Regions from separate parts of the Rhizobium sp. R86522 genome, predicted to be linked through region 2. Evidence: riboswitches for the same ligand, from Rfam matches in the RefSeq annotation. Region 2 holds a riboswitch; each other region holds the start of a gene.

Region 1 (5,760 bases), 910 kb from region 2:
ACCTGGCTCACCAAGGACCAGACCGACGAAGGCGACCGTATGCGGGTCTGCAGGCACGGCGAGGACGGCGCAGACCACGCCATCACCTATTACCGTGTGATCGACACCGCAGCGCAGAACCTCGCCTGGCTGGAGATGGAACCCTACACCGGCCGTACCCACCAATTGCGCGTCCACGCATTGCATATCGGCCACCCGATCATTGGTGACCCGAAATACTTCGACGAGGATCACAACTGGGATTTCCCGGGCGGTGTTCAGAAGCGGTTGCACCTGCATGCACGCTTCATCGATCTGCCGCACCCGAACGGTGGCCGCCTGAAGGTGACGGCGCCGCTGCCGCCGCACATGGTCCAGACCTGGAACCTGCTTGGCCTCGATCAGCGCGACGGTGACAGGGACGGCGAATGAAGCTTGTTCTGTTCGATTGCGACGGCACGCTGGTCGACAGCGCCGGGCTGATCCATGAAGTCATGCGCCACACCTTCATCGCCTTCGGCAAGCCGGAGCCGGCCGTCGAGACGACAAAGTCGATCATCGGGTTGACGCTCGACATCGCCATTGCCCGCATGGACGGCAAACCGCATGCCGATGACGAAGCGGTCGCCATGGCTGCCCATTACAAGGCGATTTTCGCTGATGTCCGCCGAGATTCTGGTTTTGGCGAGACCATGTTCGACGGCATCCGCGAAGTGCTGGATGCGCTCATCGCCCGCGAGGACGTCTGGCTCGGCGCCGTCACCGGCAAGTCGCGACGCGGGCTGGAAACCATTCTTGAAGGTCATGGGCTGAAGCCCCATTTCCTCTTCTGCCGGACGGCCGACGACTGCCCGTCAAAGCCGCATCCGGCCATGGTGACGGAATGCTGTGACGAGGCGGGCATTGCGCCGCGCGAGACCATCGTCATCGGCGATGCGATCTACGATATGCAGATGGCGAAGGCCGCTGGGGCGACCGCGATCGGTGTCGCCTGGGGTTATGCCAAGGCCGACGATCTCTGGAAGGCTGGTGCCGATGCCGTGGTCGAGCGTGCGGCCGACCTTCTGGCCTATATCCACTAGGAGCTCTTGATGCGCGACGAACTCAGCCAGGACATTTTCGGCACCTTCATTCCGGAGCCGAGCCATGAGGATCCGGTGCGCCGGGCGCAGATCCAGATGAAGCGGCCGCTGCCGAAGCGCTTCTACGAGGCCGTCGGCACCGAGGCCCGCGATGACGGCTTCTCCATTACGCTGGATGGAAAGTCCGTGAAGACGCCGGCGAAGAACCTGCTGACGCTGCCGAACCGTGAGGCCGCAGAACTCGTGGTTGCCGAATGGGCCGGGCAGGGCGAGTTCATCGACCCGGCGACCATGCCGATCACCAAACTCGCGAATACCGCCATCGATGCCGTTTCGAACAGCCTGGACGACGTGTTCCACGAGATCGTCCGTTTCGCCGGCACCGATCTGCTCTGCTACCGCGCTGACGGACCGAAGGAACTGATCGACCGTCAGTCGGCTCGCTGGGATCCTTTGCTTGCTTGGATATCGACTGCGCACGGCGCGCGCTTCATCCTTGTCGAAGGCGTGATGCATCAGGAACAGCCACAGGAGGCAATCGGCGCCTACGCTCGGGCGCTGGAGCGCTACCGCGATCCCTTCCAGATCTCCTGCCTCAACGTGGTGACGACGCTGACGGGTTCGGCTGTGCTGACACTTGCCTTTGCCGAGGGTGCCTTCGATCTGGACGATGTCTGGTCGCTTGCCCATCTCGACGAGGACTGGACGATCGAGCATTGGGGTTCCGATGCCGAGGCCGAAGCGCGTCGTGAGGCCCGTTACGGCGAGTTCGCATCGGCAGCGTCACTCTTCGCGGTCCTTCAGGCAGCAAGTTAACTCTACACTAACCATAAATGGCGAATTCTCGGGCAGGTTCAGAATCACCTGTCCGGGGTCCTTATGTTCGCTCGCAGCCTTCGCATCGCCGTCGCCATGGGCTTCGCCCTGCTGCTCGCTTCCTGCTCCGTCTTTTTCGGGCGCAGCATTGACCGTCCGTTGGTTTACTACGTCCGCAACGTGACGGTCATGGCCGATGCACGCATCCCGCTCGACCTCATTGAAAGCGTCGATCGCCGCGTCTCTGCCGCGATTGCGGCGACGCGCCCGCCCGCGGGTGCCGAGCGCGTCGTGCTTCTGGTCAAAATCGATCGCCTTGGATTTGGGGAGGGCGCCCGTCGCCGCCTCGCTCAGGCTGACTTTACCGTGACTGCTGTTTCGGTCGAAACCGGCGAGCCGGTCGCCAAGGGAAGCTTCAGGGTGAACGGCCCGACCGACGACCCGCGCTGGGCCCGTCAGGCGCTTGCCGAAGAACTCGCGGCCCGCATCCGCTTTGCCTTCTCGCTGACCACGCCGCGTGTCCGCAAGGCCCAGCAGCCGCGAACCATATCAACGCGGCTCGCTTCGGAGCCACCGCCGGTGATCGTGCCGAATGCTCGGGTGGAATCGCCACGCGCCGCCCCGGTGGTGCGGCAGGCGGCGCCGCAAAACTCGTCCGTTATGGCTGTGCCGGAGACGGCTGTTCCTCCGCCACCGCGCGAAATGGCCGCGCCGCCGGTCGCCGACGTGCAGACACCTCGGCCCGCAGCCCCGGCCCAGCCTGCGCGTCGCGCTGCCGACATCGGCCAGGGCACGCCGGTCGAACAGGGAGCCGTGGGTGCCATTCGCCTGCGGCCGGATTGCGACCCCGCCGTCACGCCGGACTGCTCCACGAGCCCTTGATCGGCCCTCGGGCGCAATGACGCAGCTCTGCGCCGCAGCTGTGATTGACTCGGCTTCGACCTCGGCCTAATCCTCATGATGGATGGTTTCCGAACGGCAGAGATGTTGTCCGGAGAGCAAAAGGGAATGCGAAGGCGTGGACCCCAACCGGGCACGCCGAACGCAGCCGACCCCGCGACTGTATTGCAGCGAGGGTTCTCCATCCGCTTTGTCGTTGAACGAGTGACGGGTCGCAGGGTGCGACCGGCTCGCCAGAACGGCAGGACGGAAAAGCCACTGGGGTGGCAACGCGATCAGCCGGGGCAGGACGCCTCTTTTTCTACGAATCGTCCGCTCTTTCGTGTTGCCGCAAACCCTGGGAAGGCGAGGAGAACCCGACGGTCCTTTCGAGGATCACGACCTGCGAGCCAGGAGACCTGCCATCCACGGGCATGGTGCCCACACTGGGGAGGTCTCCCCGTTGCCAGCACGGAGGTTGTCGTGGCGACGTTCTGCATCCGCGGGTCCTTTGCGCCCCGCCGGTGCCGGTCCGCATGCGCGGACGCGGCATCGATTGTTTTCTTGTGCATGCTGAAGGCATGCACCGCTGGCCGTCTGCGCGCGGTCGAAGGTCATGGCGCACCATGACCGCATCCAATTCCCCATCCATCCTCGTTCTCGGCGGTGCGCGCTCGGGCAAGTCGCGTTTCGCCGAAACAACGGCGCGCAACACCGGCCTAGATCGCGTTTATCTGGCCACGGGCCGCGCCTGGGACGACGAGATGCGCGCCCGCATCGAGACCCACAAGGCCGACCGTGCCGATGACGGCTGGACGACGCATGAGGAGCCGCTGGATCTCGTCGGTGCACTGAAGACGCTCGACAAGCCCGAGCGGGTGATCCTCGTCGACTGCCTGACGCTCTGGGTCACCAATCTGATGATGGAAGAAGGCCGTGACGTCGACGCGGATGGCGCCGAACTCGCTGCAATCCTCGGAGAACTCCACGCCACCGTCATCTTCGTCTCCAATGAAGTCGGCCTCGGCATCGTGCCCGAAAACAAGATGGCCCGCGCCTTCCGCGACCATGCCGGCCGTCTCCACCAAGCCATCGCCGCCGAGGCGGCTGAAGTCTATTTTATCGCGGCGGGTTTGCCGTTGAAAATGAAGGGTTGAACCATGTTGCAGCAAAAGATCCCCGCCACCGTCATCACCGGCTTTTTGGGGGCAGGCAAGACCACCATCATCCGTAACATGCTGATGAATGCCGGCGGCAAGAAGATCGCGCTGATCATCAACGAATTCGGCGACCTCGGCGTCGACGGTGATGTCTTGAAGGGCTGCGGCGCCGACAATTGCACCGAAGATGACATCATCGAACTCACCAATGGCTGCATCTGCTGCACGGTCGCCGACGACTTCGTACCGACCATGCTGAAGCTGCTTGAGCGCGACGTGAAGCCTGACCATATCGTCATCGAGACCTCGGGTCTGGCGCTGCCGCAGCCGCTGGTCGCTGCCTTCAACTGGCCGGATATCCGCACGCGTGTGACCGTCGATGGCGTCGTGACCGTGGTCGATAGTGCCGCCGTCGCCGCTGGCCGTTTTGCCGACGACCATGACGCGGTCGCCGCCCAGCGCGCCGAGGACGACAATCTCGATCACGAAAGCCCGATCGAAGAACTCTTCGAGGATCAGCTGACCTGCGCCGACCTCATCGTCCTCAACAAGGCCGACCTCCTGGACGCTGCCGGTATCGCTGCCGTGCGCGCGGAAGTCACGGGCCGCACCAGCCGTAAGCCTTCGATGATCGAGGCGAAGAACGGCGAAGTGCCCTCGCTCGTCCTGCTCGGCATCGGTGCAAGCACAGAAGACGACATCGAAAACCGCAAGTCGCATCACGAGATGGAGCACGAGGCGCTGCATGCCTCGGGCGAAGACCACGACCATCACCACGATCACGACGAGTTCGAAAGCTTCGTCCTGAAGCTCGGCGCGATCAAGGACGCTTCCGATTTCATAGACCGCCTGAAGCCTGTTATCGAGAAGCATGACATCCTGCGTTTGAAGGGCTTCATCGACGTGCCGGGCAAGCCGATGCGCCTTGTCATCCAGGCCGTCGGCACCCGCATCGAAACCTATTTCGACCGTCCCTGGACAAGCGCCGAAAAGCGCGAGACGCGTATCGTCGTCATCGGCCTGCATGAATGGGATTTCGGTGCCGTGGTCGAGGACGTCCAGGCAGCGGCTGGCTGATCCATGCATCTGCTCCTTGCCCAAAAGGGATCGATCAGCGACGGCGACGAGGCGATCGATCTCGGCCAGACGCCGGGGGATGTACTGTTTCTCTCTGCGGCGGACACGGAGCTTGCGGCAATAGCCGCAGCTGTCGAGGCGAGGGGCGAACAGGTGGTTCGCTGGCGGCTTGCCAGCCTGATGACGCTGAAGCATCCGATGTCGGTCGATACCTATATCGAGCGCACGGCGCGGCATGCGCGGCTGATCGTGGTGCGGGCTCTGGGTGGGGCTAGCTACTTCCACTATGCGCTGGAAGCGCTACATGCCTCAGCCCGCCGCAGCGGTACGGCAATCGTTGTGTTGCCTGGCGATGACAAGCCGGACGAGGGGCTAGCACCGTTCCAGGCTTGCGTTGATGACGACCGGCAAGCGCTCTGGACCTATCTCACCGAAGGCGGGGCGGGCAATGCCTCGGCCTTCGTCTCCTATGCTGAGGCTATGCTGGGTGGGGACGAACGTCCGGAACCGGCGCGTCCACTGCTGAAAGCTGGCATCTGGTGGCCGGGCAGGGGCGTGATTGGGGTCGAGGAATGGGAGAGGCTCGCGTTCCTGGCGCGCCCCTCTGACCTGCCGGCCATCTCCCCTACAAGGGGGGAGAGCAGCGTTGCGGCCGGCGGCATGCCTCCTTCTCCCCGTTCACGGGGAGAAGGTGCCCGCAGGGCGGATGAGGGGCGAACCTCTGCGCAAGACCAGCCCCTCACCCTGACACTCTCCTTGGCTGCAGG
Region 2 (5,760 bases):
CTGCTCGATGATGAAGCCGAGCTGGAAGTTCGGCATGTCGCGGGCCTTGGCCTCCAGCTCCCAGCGGAAGATGATGTCATCAGGCGAGCGCGCGCAGTTGAGGAAAGTGATGTCGCTGTCTGGCGCGCGGTCGCTGAGGTCGCGCGTCATCGACATCATCGGCGTCACACCGGAGCCGGCGGAAACGAAAAGGTATTTCTTGCCAGGGTGCTTGGCATAGGAGAAGTCGCCGAGCGGGCCGAAGGCCTTAAGCGCCATGCCGGGCTTCAGGTTGTCGAACATCCAGCGGGTGCCAATCGAGTCCTTCTGCGCCTTGACCGTCACGGCGACCGTATAGGGCCGCGAGGGGCTGGAGGAGAGCGTGTAGGTGCGCATCACCGGCTCTGGCCCGACGGGGATCTCGAGCGTGACGAACTGGCCGGGCAGATAACGGAACCAGAGGCCCGGCTTGTTCGGCTTGAAGGTGAAGGTCATCACGTCGGCGGCCTCAGGCGTGACGGCGACGCATTCCAAGAGATGCTCCCGGTCGGACCAGGGGCGCATCTCGTCGACATGGCGATACTGGGTGACGGCGATGTTCATGATCACGCCACCGCAGACAGGCGAGCCTTGTCGCCCTGCAGGCGGCCCGTCATGAAGTTGGAATACCACTCGACGAACTGCATGACGCCACCTTCGTGATCGACGGAATAGGGACCGGGCTCATAGGCCGGGGAACGTATGCCAAACGCGTTTTCCTCGACGATCGAGCGGTCCTGGTCGTTGGTCATGTTCCAGACATGGGTCAGCTCTTCCAAGTCGTAATCAACGCCTTCGACCGCGTCCTTGTTGACCAGCCAGGTGGTGGTGACGGCCGTCTCTTCGGCCGAAAGCGGCAGGACGCGGAAGGAGATCGCGTGGTCCCCGAGGATGTGGTTCCAGGTCGTCGGATAGTGGAAAAGCAGCATGGTGCCGATATGGCTGATCGGCACGTCTGCGGAGAGCGGCTTCTTCACGGCACGCTTGCCAGACATGGTGTAGCTCTCGGCATCCTCGATTAGCGGCATGCGGGCCGTGCGGAACTGGCCCGACGGGTCCATGCTGAAGGCGGACGGCAGGCCGGCGGCTTCGCAGCGCGCCCAGTGCTCGGAGATGAAGGGATCGTCACCCGCACCCTGGACGCCGGTTGCGGTCGGGGCTTCCGGATAGGTGCGGCAGAGCTCCGGATGGTTGCCGGCGCAGTGGTAGCATTCCCGGTTGTTTTCCCAGACGAGCTTCCAGTTACCCTTCTCGATGATCGTGTTCTTGTGGGCGACCTTGGCCTCCCAGAGGCGATGCGGACGCAGATAGGGTTCCAGCGAGGCGCGCATTGGCGCGAAATCGGGGGCTTCGTTGGCGAGGCAGACGAAGATGTAGCCGCCGACGCTTTCGCAATGGACGGTCTTCAGGCCGAATTCGGCCTTGTCGAAAGTCTCACCCATCTGGCGAGCGAAGACGAGCGATCCGTCGAGGTCATAGGTCCAGTTGTGATAGGGGCAGACGAGCTTCGCCGCGGCGCCCTTGTCCTTGGTGCAGACGCGGTGGCCGCGATGGCGACAGGTGTTGTGGAAGGCGCGGATGACCTGATCCTTGCCGCGGACGATGACGACAGGGTAATCGCCGATCTGGGCGGTGAAATAGTTGCCGGCGCGTGGGATCTCGCAGTCATGGCCGATGAACAGCCAATCGCGATACCAGATCTGCTCCATGTCGAGCTTGAAATAGTCCTGGTCGATGTAAAATGGCTGTTCGAGCGAGAAACCCTCGCGGCGGTTCTTCAGCTGGCGCAGCACGTTGGCCTGCAGATCCATGTCGTCCTCGTGTTTCAAAAACTCGGGGGAGATGAGAGCGCAGCCTGCCGTCGCCCTGGGAAGGCGGTGTGCATGGCTATCTCTGGTCGCCCTCCGCAACCTCAAATGTCCGTCTGCCAAGGCTGGTTTCCGGGCTCAGGAGTGGTCCATTTGCGGACCGCGTCGGCGCCTTCCCAGGGTTACCCCCAGTGGCCTTCTGCCAAAACGCATTCTCCACCACCGTTGCGGGGGCAGCGCCGGATTTTGACCGGCTTCCCGATTTCCTACCCTCCCTAGCAGGGCAGCACCTCGAGCTTGCCTGCATCTAATCACAGGCCGCGGGCCTCCGCTGCATTGCAGAACGACACGGCCCAAATCGTTTGCGACATCCCACAGACGACGACTAAGGGTGGCAAGGTCGGGAATTTCCCATTGTTTTCCGGGAGGTGCGGCGGCGGCGTTTCTCTGGCCGCTGAAATCATGGCGCAAACGGGCGATTTAAGGCAGTTGCATGGAACTGCACTGCGGCAAGCCTCGCGAAACCTCGCTGATGTAGAATACCATCAAATCATGATTAACCATGCTGCGTTAAGCTCAAGCAATCAGTCCGGGTACCGTCAGAGCGTCAAGATGCAGAAACTCAGATACTACGCGGCTCCCAAAGCGGAAACGCAAACGCCGCCCTCGTCAAAGGCAGTCCATACCGAGTTCCTGAGAACCGGTCGGATCTCGCGCAGCCGCGAGGACTGGCTGCCGGACGAGCGCCGGTATCTTTCCTATGAGGAAGTTGCGGCGCGGACCGGGCGGCGGCTGGAGCGGGCGGCCGAGACGACGCATGAGCGCATCAACGGCTTTCACCGTTCGATCAAGTTCCCCAAAGTCATCTTCCACCGCACACTGAACAACAGCCCACATCTGGGCTACTGTCACGTGACGGCGGCGCGCACGAATTTCGCGCAGTATGCCGATGTCAAATGGGCCTTCTACATCGCCAATTTCTTTGCCGAACTCGGTGGGGAAGAGGTGTTCTTCGAGCAGATCAAGCAGAATTACGGACGGATGTATTTCGCCGTGGCGATCAAGCCGGAGGCGGAGGCCAAGGCGATGACCATCGACCGTTCGTTCCGCAACAACGGACTTTTATTCCAGACAGTGGATCCGAAAGAGGCGCTGCGGAACGTACTGATGCTCGGCGCACGAGACGCCGAGCTCAGGAAGATCATCGCAAAACTTTGAAAGTGGACTTCGACGCTCAGGCGCCGAAACCACCCACCGGCTTCTTCTTGTAGAGCAGCCAATCCTTCGACACATAGTCGCTTGCACCGTAGATCGTCACGGTGTCGCCGCCGGCTGCCTTGGAGGTGGCGAGCGCCTTTTCGGCGAAGTTGGTGAAGTCGAAGGCGTTCGGGGCCTGCTCGGAGAAGCAGATGCCGAAGGACATGCCTAGCTGGCCCATGCGGGCACCGGTCGACGAGCCAACGAAATTGGTGGCCTTGAGCTTGGCGCGAACGAGATCGACCACGCGGCTGATCTCTTCCTGGTCCGAAGTGTAAAGCAGCAGTCCGAAGCGGCCGGCATCGAAGCGGCAGGCGAGATCGCCACCGCCGGAGACGGCTTCCAGCACCTTGGCGACCTGCATCAGGAAACGCTCGGCAACGGCCGGGCCCATCTGCTCCTGGATGCGCGCATAGTCGTCGATTTCGCCGATGGCGACACCGCAGAGTACCGGCATTTCCGGGTTCACATAGATCTTCGCGACCGCCTTGTTGAAGGCACGGCGGCTGGCAAGGCGGGTGACCGGATCAACGAATTTCGCGGCTTCGGCCTCTTCGGCCTCGCGCTGCAGGTCGGCAAGGGCTGCGGTCTTGTCGACCACGGCGCGCACGACATTGCTGTTCTGGTGAGCGCGCTTTTCGGTCGCGGCCTTCAGCATCTTGATCGACTGGCCGAGCGGCGTACCTTCGAGATCGGCTTCGGTCAGGATGGTCTTGGAAGCATGGCCGATGACGCGGCCGTAGTCGGTGAGCGAAATCTTCTCTTCGTTCAGCAGACTGATGAAATTGCTCATCTCGGCGCGAACCTGACCATTTTGGCGGCTCAGCAGCCCGTCTTCATGGTGGTGCGGCAGGAATTTGCGGCCGAGTTCGTCGAGGGCCTCTTGGGTCTTGATCTTGCCCAGCGCAATGAACTCGCGAACAAGTTCCGGATTGCTGCCGGAATAGGCCTCGTAAACCAGTTCGTAATTGCGCGGCAGACCGTCGATGCCCATCTGATGCATGGCGGTCGCGACGCGTAGCGCAATGCTGGCGGCCGGATTCTTGACTTGCTGCATCTGTCCACTTCCCCGAATGAGGCTTTCCCGTCTCTTAGTCCAGACCATAGGCGAACAGTTCTTTCTTTCAGTTACGCCGGTAGTTAAAATTCGAACGATTTGGGCTCCCCTTTAAAAATTAGGGTAGAAACTACCCCTGGCTCGGCCGAAAAGAGGTTTGCCGCCTCCTTCCGCACGCGATAAGGACGGTCGAAGGCAGACTGGAAGGCTCTCGAAAATGGCGCGGATCATCCCGATCGCTACCGACAAGGACAAGGCGGAGGCCATTGCGGCGGCGACCGAGGTGCTGCTGCGCCACCTTCCCGTGGCGATCCCCACCGAGACCGTCTACGGGCTTGCAGCCGACGCAACCCATCCGGCGGCCATCACGTCGATCTACGAAACAAAGGGGCGGCCGCGCTTCAATCCGCTGATCTGCCACATGGCGGATCTCGAGATGGCGGAACGCTACGCCGACTTCGATCCGATCTCGCGGCAACTGGCGAAGGCCTTCTGGCCGGGGCCGATGACGCTCGTTCTGACGCTCAAGGACAATTGCGACATTCATCCGCTGGCGACCGCGGGGCTCGATACCGTGGGCATACGCGTCCCCGTCGGCTTTACCGCAGAGCTCATTCGCAGTCTCGGCCGGCCGCTTGCAGCACCGAGCGCCAATTCCTCCGGACGGATCAGCCCGACGACGGCGCAGCATGTGGAGGCCGATCTCGGCCAGAAGATCGAGGTCATCGTCGATGGCGGCCCCTGCCCCGTCGGCGTGGAATCGACGATCGTGAAAGTCGAAGGCGGTGAAGTGAGGCTGCTCAGACCGGGCGGCATCGCCGTCGAGGCAATTGAGGCCGTAACGGGCAAGTCGGTCATGCGTCCAAAGACGTCTGGAACGGCAGCGATCGAGGCGCCGGGCATGCTCGCGTCGCATTATGCGCCCAATGCTGCCGTGCGACTGAATGCGACAGAGGTCTCCGGTCGGGAAGCCTTGATCACCTTTGGTCCCGACGACATATCCGGTGCATCGACAGCACATGCCGTTTTCAACCTGAGTCCCAAGGCGGACCTCGCTGAAGCGGCCAGCAATCTCTTCGATTATCTGAAGCGGGCCGATGCAAGTGGCGCGACCGGCATTGCCGTGGCACCGATCCCGGACGAGGGTCTGGGTGAGGCGATCAACGACCGGCTGATGCGGGCGGCTGCACCGCGTGGCTCGGGGGGATGACAAAGATGAATGTGACCATGAGCCTTGCGGACCGTCTGCGCGCCTTCGTCGATATCGTCGGCGAGGCCAATGCCCTGACCACGGCTGCTGATATCAAACCCTATCTGACGGAGAACCGGGGCCTCTATCACGGCGCCTCGCCGCTGGTGCTGAAGCCTGGCTCGACCCAGGAGGTTTCAGCCATCCTCAAGCTCGCCTCTGAAACGGGCACATCGATCGTGCCGGTCAGCGGCCGCACCGGACTTGTCGGTGGGCAAGTGCCGCGGGAGGACGGACACGATGTGCTGCTCTCGCTGGAGCGAATGAACAAGATCCGGGAAGTCGATCCCGTCGCCGATGTGATCGTTGCCGATGGCGGGGCTGTTCTGGCCGATGTGCAGAAGGCGGCAGAGGCGCATGACCGGCTGTTT
Region 3 (5,760 bases), 1.4 Mb from region 2:
GGCCTGACGGCCGGAGAAGAAGGAAGCCGGCAGCAGATCGGTCTGCATGTCGGTGATCGCGACCTTGCTGTAGCCGTCGGGTGCTGCGACGTTGGCCATCGGTACATTGAAGGCGAAGGCGAGCAGGAAGCCGTTGTGGCGATAGTTTTCCTTCTGGTCCCACATCATCGGCACGATGTTCAGCCGATCCCGGACAGCGGAAAACGCCATCGGATCCATCAGCGACGCGAAGCCGGCGAGCAGCGGAATGGCAAGAGCAGCCCGAACTCCGCGGCATGTCAGGTTGAGGCGTGGGAAGACCTTCCGGCTCTTCCAGATCAGCGCGACAAAGGCCGCAACGGCAACAAAGCCGCCAATTGCGAGTGCGACTGCCTTCATCGGTTCTGCGGCGACCATAGCCGGCAGGAGCTGCAGGATCTGGCGACCAAAGAGAAGGTCGCTGGGAAAGAGCGGATCCGACAGGAAGAGCTGTTTCTGGCCGGAGAAAAAGGCCGGCAGGAGTGCCAGCGGGGCGACGAGAAGTGTCGACTGATAAGCCTTGCCAATGATGGCATCTGCAAAGGCGAGTATCAGGAATACGATGCCGACCGCCACCAGACCCGGACGGCTCAACTCCGTCATGTAGTCAACCACATCGACCATGGTGCCTCGCGCCAGGATCTCGCTCAGCAAGACAATGGCGACGGCGATCAGTGCGGTGTTGATCAGCTGGATTGCGAGCTGGACGATTGCGGAGCTGCCGTATTCGCGTTCGCGCACCGCGCCAAAGGCGCTGACAATTGTTGCGACTCGCGATTTCGGGCTCGTTTGGACCACGTCTAACTCCAGATCATGGGAGGGTGTCATCAAAGGTTCGCATAGGTGTCACATAAGCGTCATGAATGCTACATGAACCACGACATATGAGCTTAAGTTCCCGGTGTTTTCCGCGGTTTGGTTAGTGTCGGGCTCGCCTGCAGTCCGCCTTCGAAAGAAGCGACGTTGCGATCCGTGCGACGAGCCGCTAAATCGGTGTCATGAGCGAAACAAAGAAGATCTCCGACGTCCTGCGCATTGCGGTGGCACAGTTCAATCCTGTTGTCGGCGATGTCGTCGGCAATCTTGCCAAGGCCCGTGCGGCTCGTGCGGACGCTGCCGGGCAGGGGGCTGACCTCGTCTTGCTGACGGAGCTCTTCATTTCCGGCTACCCGCCCGAAGATCTCGTCCTGAAACCGTCTTTCCTCAAAGCCTGCCTGCAGGCTGTGGAAGCGCTCGCTGCTGATACCGCCGATGGCGGACCGGGCGTCATTGTCGGCTTTCCGCGTCAGGGTGAGAAGGGACGGCACAACTCCGTCGCTATCCTCGATGGCGGCAAGATCCTCGCCTTCCGCGACAAGATCGATCTTCCGAACTATGGCGAATTCGACGAGAAGCGGGTGTTTACCGAAGGCGAGATGCCGGGACCGGTCAATTTCCGCGGTGTCCGCATCGGCGTGCCGATCTGCGAAGAGATCTGGAACGATCTCGGCGTCTGCGAGACGCTGGCCGAGACGGGCGCCGAAATCCTGCTCGTGCCGAACGGCTCGCCCTATTATCGTGGCAAGGTGGATATCCGTCATCAGGTGGCGCTCCGCCAGGTGATCGAGACCGGCCTGCCGCTGATCTTCGCCAATCAGCTGGGCGGGCAGGACGAACTGGTCTTCGACGGCGCGAGCTTCGCCTTCAACGGTGACAAGTCGCTCGCCTTCCAGATGAGCCAGTTCGAGGAGACGCTGTCTGTCACGACCTGGAAGCGGACCGCGGATGGCTGGCGTTGCGATCAGGGGCCGATGTCGCGCATTCCGGAAAAGGAAGAGGCCGACTACCGCGCCTGCGTGCTCGGCTTTCGCGATTATGTTAACAAGAACGGCTTCAAGAGCGTCGTGCTCGGGCTTTCGGGTGGCATCGATTCCGCCATCTGTGCGGCGATCGCCGTGGATGCGCTCGGCGAGGAGCGGGTGCGCACGATCATGCTGCCTTACCGCTATACCTCGCAGGAGAGCTTCTCCGATGCCGAGGCCTGCGCCAAGGCGCTGGGCTGCCACTATGACATCGTGCCGATCCAGGAACCGGTCGAAGGTTTCCTCTCGTCACTTTCCGACATGTTCGAGGGGACCGAGAGCGGCATTACCGAAGAGAACCTGCAGAGCCGGACGCGCGGTACGATCCTGATGGCGATCTCCAACAAGTTCGGCTCGATGGTGGTGACGACCGGCAACAAGTCCGAGATGTCGGTGGGTTATGCCACGCTCTACGGCGACATGAATGGCGGCTTCAATCCGATCAAGGACCTCTACAAGATGCAGGTCTATGCGCTCTCGGCCTGGCGCAACGAAAACGTGCCGCCCGGTGCGCTTGGTCCGTCCGGCGAGGTGATCCCTGCCAATATCCTGTCGAAGGCGCCGTCTGCGGAACTGCGCCCGAACCAGACCGACCAGGACTCCCTGCCGCCCTATCCGGTGCTTGACGACATTCTCGAATGCCTCGTCGAAAAAGAGATGGGTGTCGATGAGATCGTCGCGCGCGGCCATGACATTGCGACCGTTCACCGGGTCGAGCATCTGCTCTATCTCGCCGAATACAAGCGTCGCCAGTCGGCGCCGGGCGTGAAGATCACAAAGAAGAACTTCGGACGTGATCGCCGCTATCCGATCACGAACCGGTTCCGGGATCGCTGAGCGTGTCGATAGAGGATATCGATGCCTTGGCTGCTTTGCCTGATTTCACGGCGGAGGAGCGCAGCTATATCTTTGCTGTCGGAGCGCATGACAATCAGGATAGCGGGCTGTACCGGACGCTCTCGGGCGCCGCCTATTTCCTGCCCTCGATCGCGATTGGCTGCTACGGCCTGTGGGACGGGAGCTACAAGATGCTCGGCATCGGGTTCCTCACGCTGAACGTCAGCCTGATCTGGGGTTTCTACACCGAATGGCGCAGTGCTCATGTTGAGCAGACGGGCCGGGCGATCTTCGCCAAACTGCGCCAGGCGATGGAAAATCGCTCGACCGCAGACTGACTTTTCCAAGGAGACCATGATGCGCAGTTCGGTCGAGATCTACGATATGACGACCCGTGAATGCGAGGTCGTCTGGCAGACGGATGACCTCGTCGAGGCGCCCAACTGGTCGCGCGATGGCGAGTTTCTGGTCATCAACGGCGATGGTCTTCTTTATGCGTTGCCGCTCGACGAAGACGATCCCGAACCGGAGCTGATCGACACGGGTTTTGCCGTGCGGCTCAACAACGATCATGGGATCTCGCCCGATGGCGCCTCGATCGCGTTTTCCGATCATACGCTTTTCGGCAAGTCCTGCATCTATCTGCTGGGTGATGGTGACGACGAGCCGCGCCAAGTCACCGACAAAATGCCGTCCTACTGGCACGGCTGGTCGCCGGACGGTAAGGAGCTTGCCTATTGCGGCGAGCGCAACGGCGCCTTCGATATCTATACCATCTCGACCAAGGGCGGGGCCGAGCGGCGGCTGACGAACGGCGAAGGGCACAATGATGGCCCTGATTACACGCCTGATGGACAGTGGATCTATTTCAACTCCAGCCGTACCGGCACCATGCAGATCTGGCGCATGCGCAGCGATGGCAGCGACCTGCAGCAGCTGACCTCAGACGGTTATGGTGACTGGTTCCCGCATCCCTCTCCGGATGGGAAGAAGATACTCTTCCTCTCCTACGATGCCGATGTCGAAGGTCATCCGCGCGACAAGCAGGTGCGACTTCGGCTGATGGACGCCGATGGCGGCAATGTCGAAACACTCATCGAGTTCTTCGGCGGTCAGGGCTCGATCAATGTGCCGAACTGGGCGCCGGACGGATCGGCTTTCGCCTTTGTCCGCTACTTCCCGGTCGAGGCTTGAGCCTGTCGCATTCCACTCTGTCCTGCGGCTGGTTCTTGCGGTATTGATCCGACGTCAGGTGCTTGCCGTTAGGTGAGAGAATCGGGAAGCCGGCGAAAATCCGGCACGTGCCCAACGCTGTGAGGCGGACATGATGCGCGAGGGGAAACCCGGCCACTGGAGCAATCCGGGAAGGCGCGCATCCTGGATGATGCCCAGTCAGAAGACCGGCCTGGCGAGATAGACCTTTCCCGCGTGGACGGCGGGTGGTTGCGCATTGTGGGGATTACGATGCACGACAGACCGAACGAGTTCCTCGTCCGGACGGCGCCCTTCGCCGACCAGGACAAACAGGCCGTCTACCGAGCCATTCACACGCGACGCGACGTCCGCGACCAGTTTCGCTCTGATCCGCTGCCGGATGATCTGGTGCGGCGATTGCTCGAAGCGGCGCATGCCGCCCCCTCCGTGGGCTTCATGCAGCCCTGGAGTTTCCTGCTGATCCGCTCTGCTCGAAAGCGCGAGGCCATCTGGCAGGCGTTTCTGCGGGCGAACGAGGAGGCGGAGGCCATGTTTCCGGTTGAGCAGCGGGACGTCTATCGATCCCTGAAACTGGAAGGCATCCGCAAGGCGCCGCTCAATATCTGCGTCACCTGTGATCCCGATCGTGCGGGACCCGTCGTGCTCGGACGCACCCATGATGTCAGGATGGACGCCTTCTCGACTGTCTGCGCCATCCAGAATCTCTGGCTCGCAGCACGTGCGGAAGGGGTCGGGCTTGGATGGGTCAGCATCTTCCACGAGGCCGAGGTGAAGGCGCTCCTTGGGATCCCGGAGCGGATCCAGATCATCGGTTATCTTTGCCTTGGCTATGTCGACGAACTCTATGCGACGCCGGAGCTCGAGGTGAAGGGATGGCGCAAGCGATTGCCGCTCGACGATTTGATCTTCGAGGAAAGCTGGGGGCAGATCGCGGAGCGGCCGATCACTCCTGCAGCGGCTGTGGACCTGACGTCGCCGGGTTCCTGAGGTCGATCGTGCCCTTGTCGGAGGGGAGGAAGGCCGGGCCGACGCGGCGTACGTTGAGGCTGGCCTCATCCAGCACGCGCTCCGTGGCAGGCACCGTCGCTGACGCAGCCTCCCGTTTTCCCGGTGCAACTTCGATGAAGGACGACTGGTAGTCCGGTACGGCCGGACGCGGCGTCATGCGCTGGTAGTATTGCTGCAGGTTGCAGGCGCAGGCGGGTTCCGCGTCGCTGCGTCGGTTGCGGTAGAGGAAGGCATTGGGCAGATCGCGATAGGGGCGGCCGCTGACTGCCGAGATCATGTCCACGGTCTCGCTGCGCTCCGGCGCGTGGAAAAACAGCTCCGTTTCCGTGCCCGGACACATCTGCTGGCATTGCGCCGCATCGCGGCCGAAGTTCATTGCCGAGGTCTGTGACGAGATCGGGAAGAAACCGCCATCGCAGGTGCGCACACACAGCGTGCGGACATTGCCGCTGGGCATCATGCTCATCGGCGGGGGCGGCGCTGAGTAGGCGGCTTCGGCTGCCCGGTCCGGACGGTAGGGTTCCGCCAGCGTGTCGAGGTAAGGGATACGCTCTGCTTCTTCCGGATAAGCCGCTTGATCCGGCCCACAACCATTCGCCTCAAGTGCTGTGACGAGGGCGGCGCGCGCATCTTCTACGCGGCTTTCGCGCAGATCCGAAAGCCTTGCTGCCAGGATGTCGCGATTGGCCTCCATGCGGGAGATTGCCGATGCCAGATCGCTGCAGTCATTGCCGCCATCGGGACGGATCTGGACGATGGACGAGGTCAGGCAGCGCAGCCGCCGCTGATCCTGGCGGGCCTTGCGAAGTTCGAGGTTCTGCTGGGCTATGGCGCTGGCATA

Evidence for each region. Region 2 has a riboswitch for cobalamin ahead of SJY08_RS13135 (aromatic ring-hydroxylating dioxygenase subunit alpha). Riboswitches for the same ligand answer to the same signal wherever they lie in the genome.
Region 1: it holds a riboswitch for cobalamin, as region 2 does, so the genes downstream of both, cobU (bifunctional adenosylcobinamide kinase/adenosylcobinamide-phosphate guanylyltransferase) here and SJY08_RS13135 (aromatic ring-hydroxylating dioxygenase subunit alpha) in region 2, are expected to answer to the same signal.
Region 3: it holds a riboswitch for cobalamin, as region 2 does, so the genes downstream of both, bluB (5,6-dimethylbenzimidazole synthase) here and SJY08_RS13135 (aromatic ring-hydroxylating dioxygenase subunit alpha) in region 2, are expected to answer to the same signal.

Annotation. Positions count from the first base shown of each region.
Region 1 covers NZ_JAXHBX010000001.1:1,776,416-1,782,175, reverse strand. The annotation lists gene SJY08_RS08500 (RluA family pseudouridine synthase) at 1-411, shown strand, start outside; gene SJY08_RS08495 (HAD-IA family hydrolase) at 408-1,061, shown strand; gene SJY08_RS08490 (ATP12 family chaperone protein) at 1,071-1,877, shown strand; gene SJY08_RS08485 (hypothetical protein) at 1,941-2,759, shown strand; cobalamin riboswitch at 2,826-3,198, shown strand; gene cobU (bifunctional adenosylcobinamide kinase/adenosylcobinamide-phosphate guanylyltransferase) at 3,383-3,913, shown strand; gene cobW (cobalamin biosynthesis protein CobW) at 3,917-4,993, shown strand; gene cobN (cobaltochelatase subunit CobN) at 4,997-5,760, shown strand, end outside.
Region 2 covers NZ_JAXHBX010000001.1:2,682,257-2,688,016, forward strand. The annotation lists gene SJY08_RS13130 (2Fe-2S iron-sulfur cluster-binding protein) at 1-582, opposite strand, end outside; gene SJY08_RS13135 (aromatic ring-hydroxylating dioxygenase subunit alpha) at 585-1,829, opposite strand; cobalamin riboswitch at 1,932-2,135, opposite strand; gene SJY08_RS13140 (DUF6656 family protein) at 2,439-3,044, shown strand; gene SJY08_RS13145 (GGDEF domain-containing protein) at 3,061-4,140, opposite strand; gene SJY08_RS13150 (L-threonylcarbamoyladenylate synthase) at 4,358-5,350, shown strand; gene SJY08_RS13155 (FAD-binding oxidoreductase) at 5,347-5,760, shown strand, end outside.
Region 3 covers NZ_JAXHBX010000001.1:1,319,670-1,325,429, forward strand. The annotation lists gene SJY08_RS06270 (LTA synthase family protein) at 1-846, opposite strand, end outside; gene SJY08_RS06275 (NAD+ synthase) at 1,017-2,696, shown strand; gene SJY08_RS06280 (hypothetical protein) at 2,723-3,034, shown strand; gene SJY08_RS06285 (hypothetical protein) at 3,054-3,890, shown strand; cobalamin riboswitch at 3,930-4,120, shown strand; gene bluB (5,6-dimethylbenzimidazole synthase) at 4,161-4,898, shown strand; gene SJY08_RS06295 (DUF2865 domain-containing protein) at 4,855-5,760, opposite strand, start outside.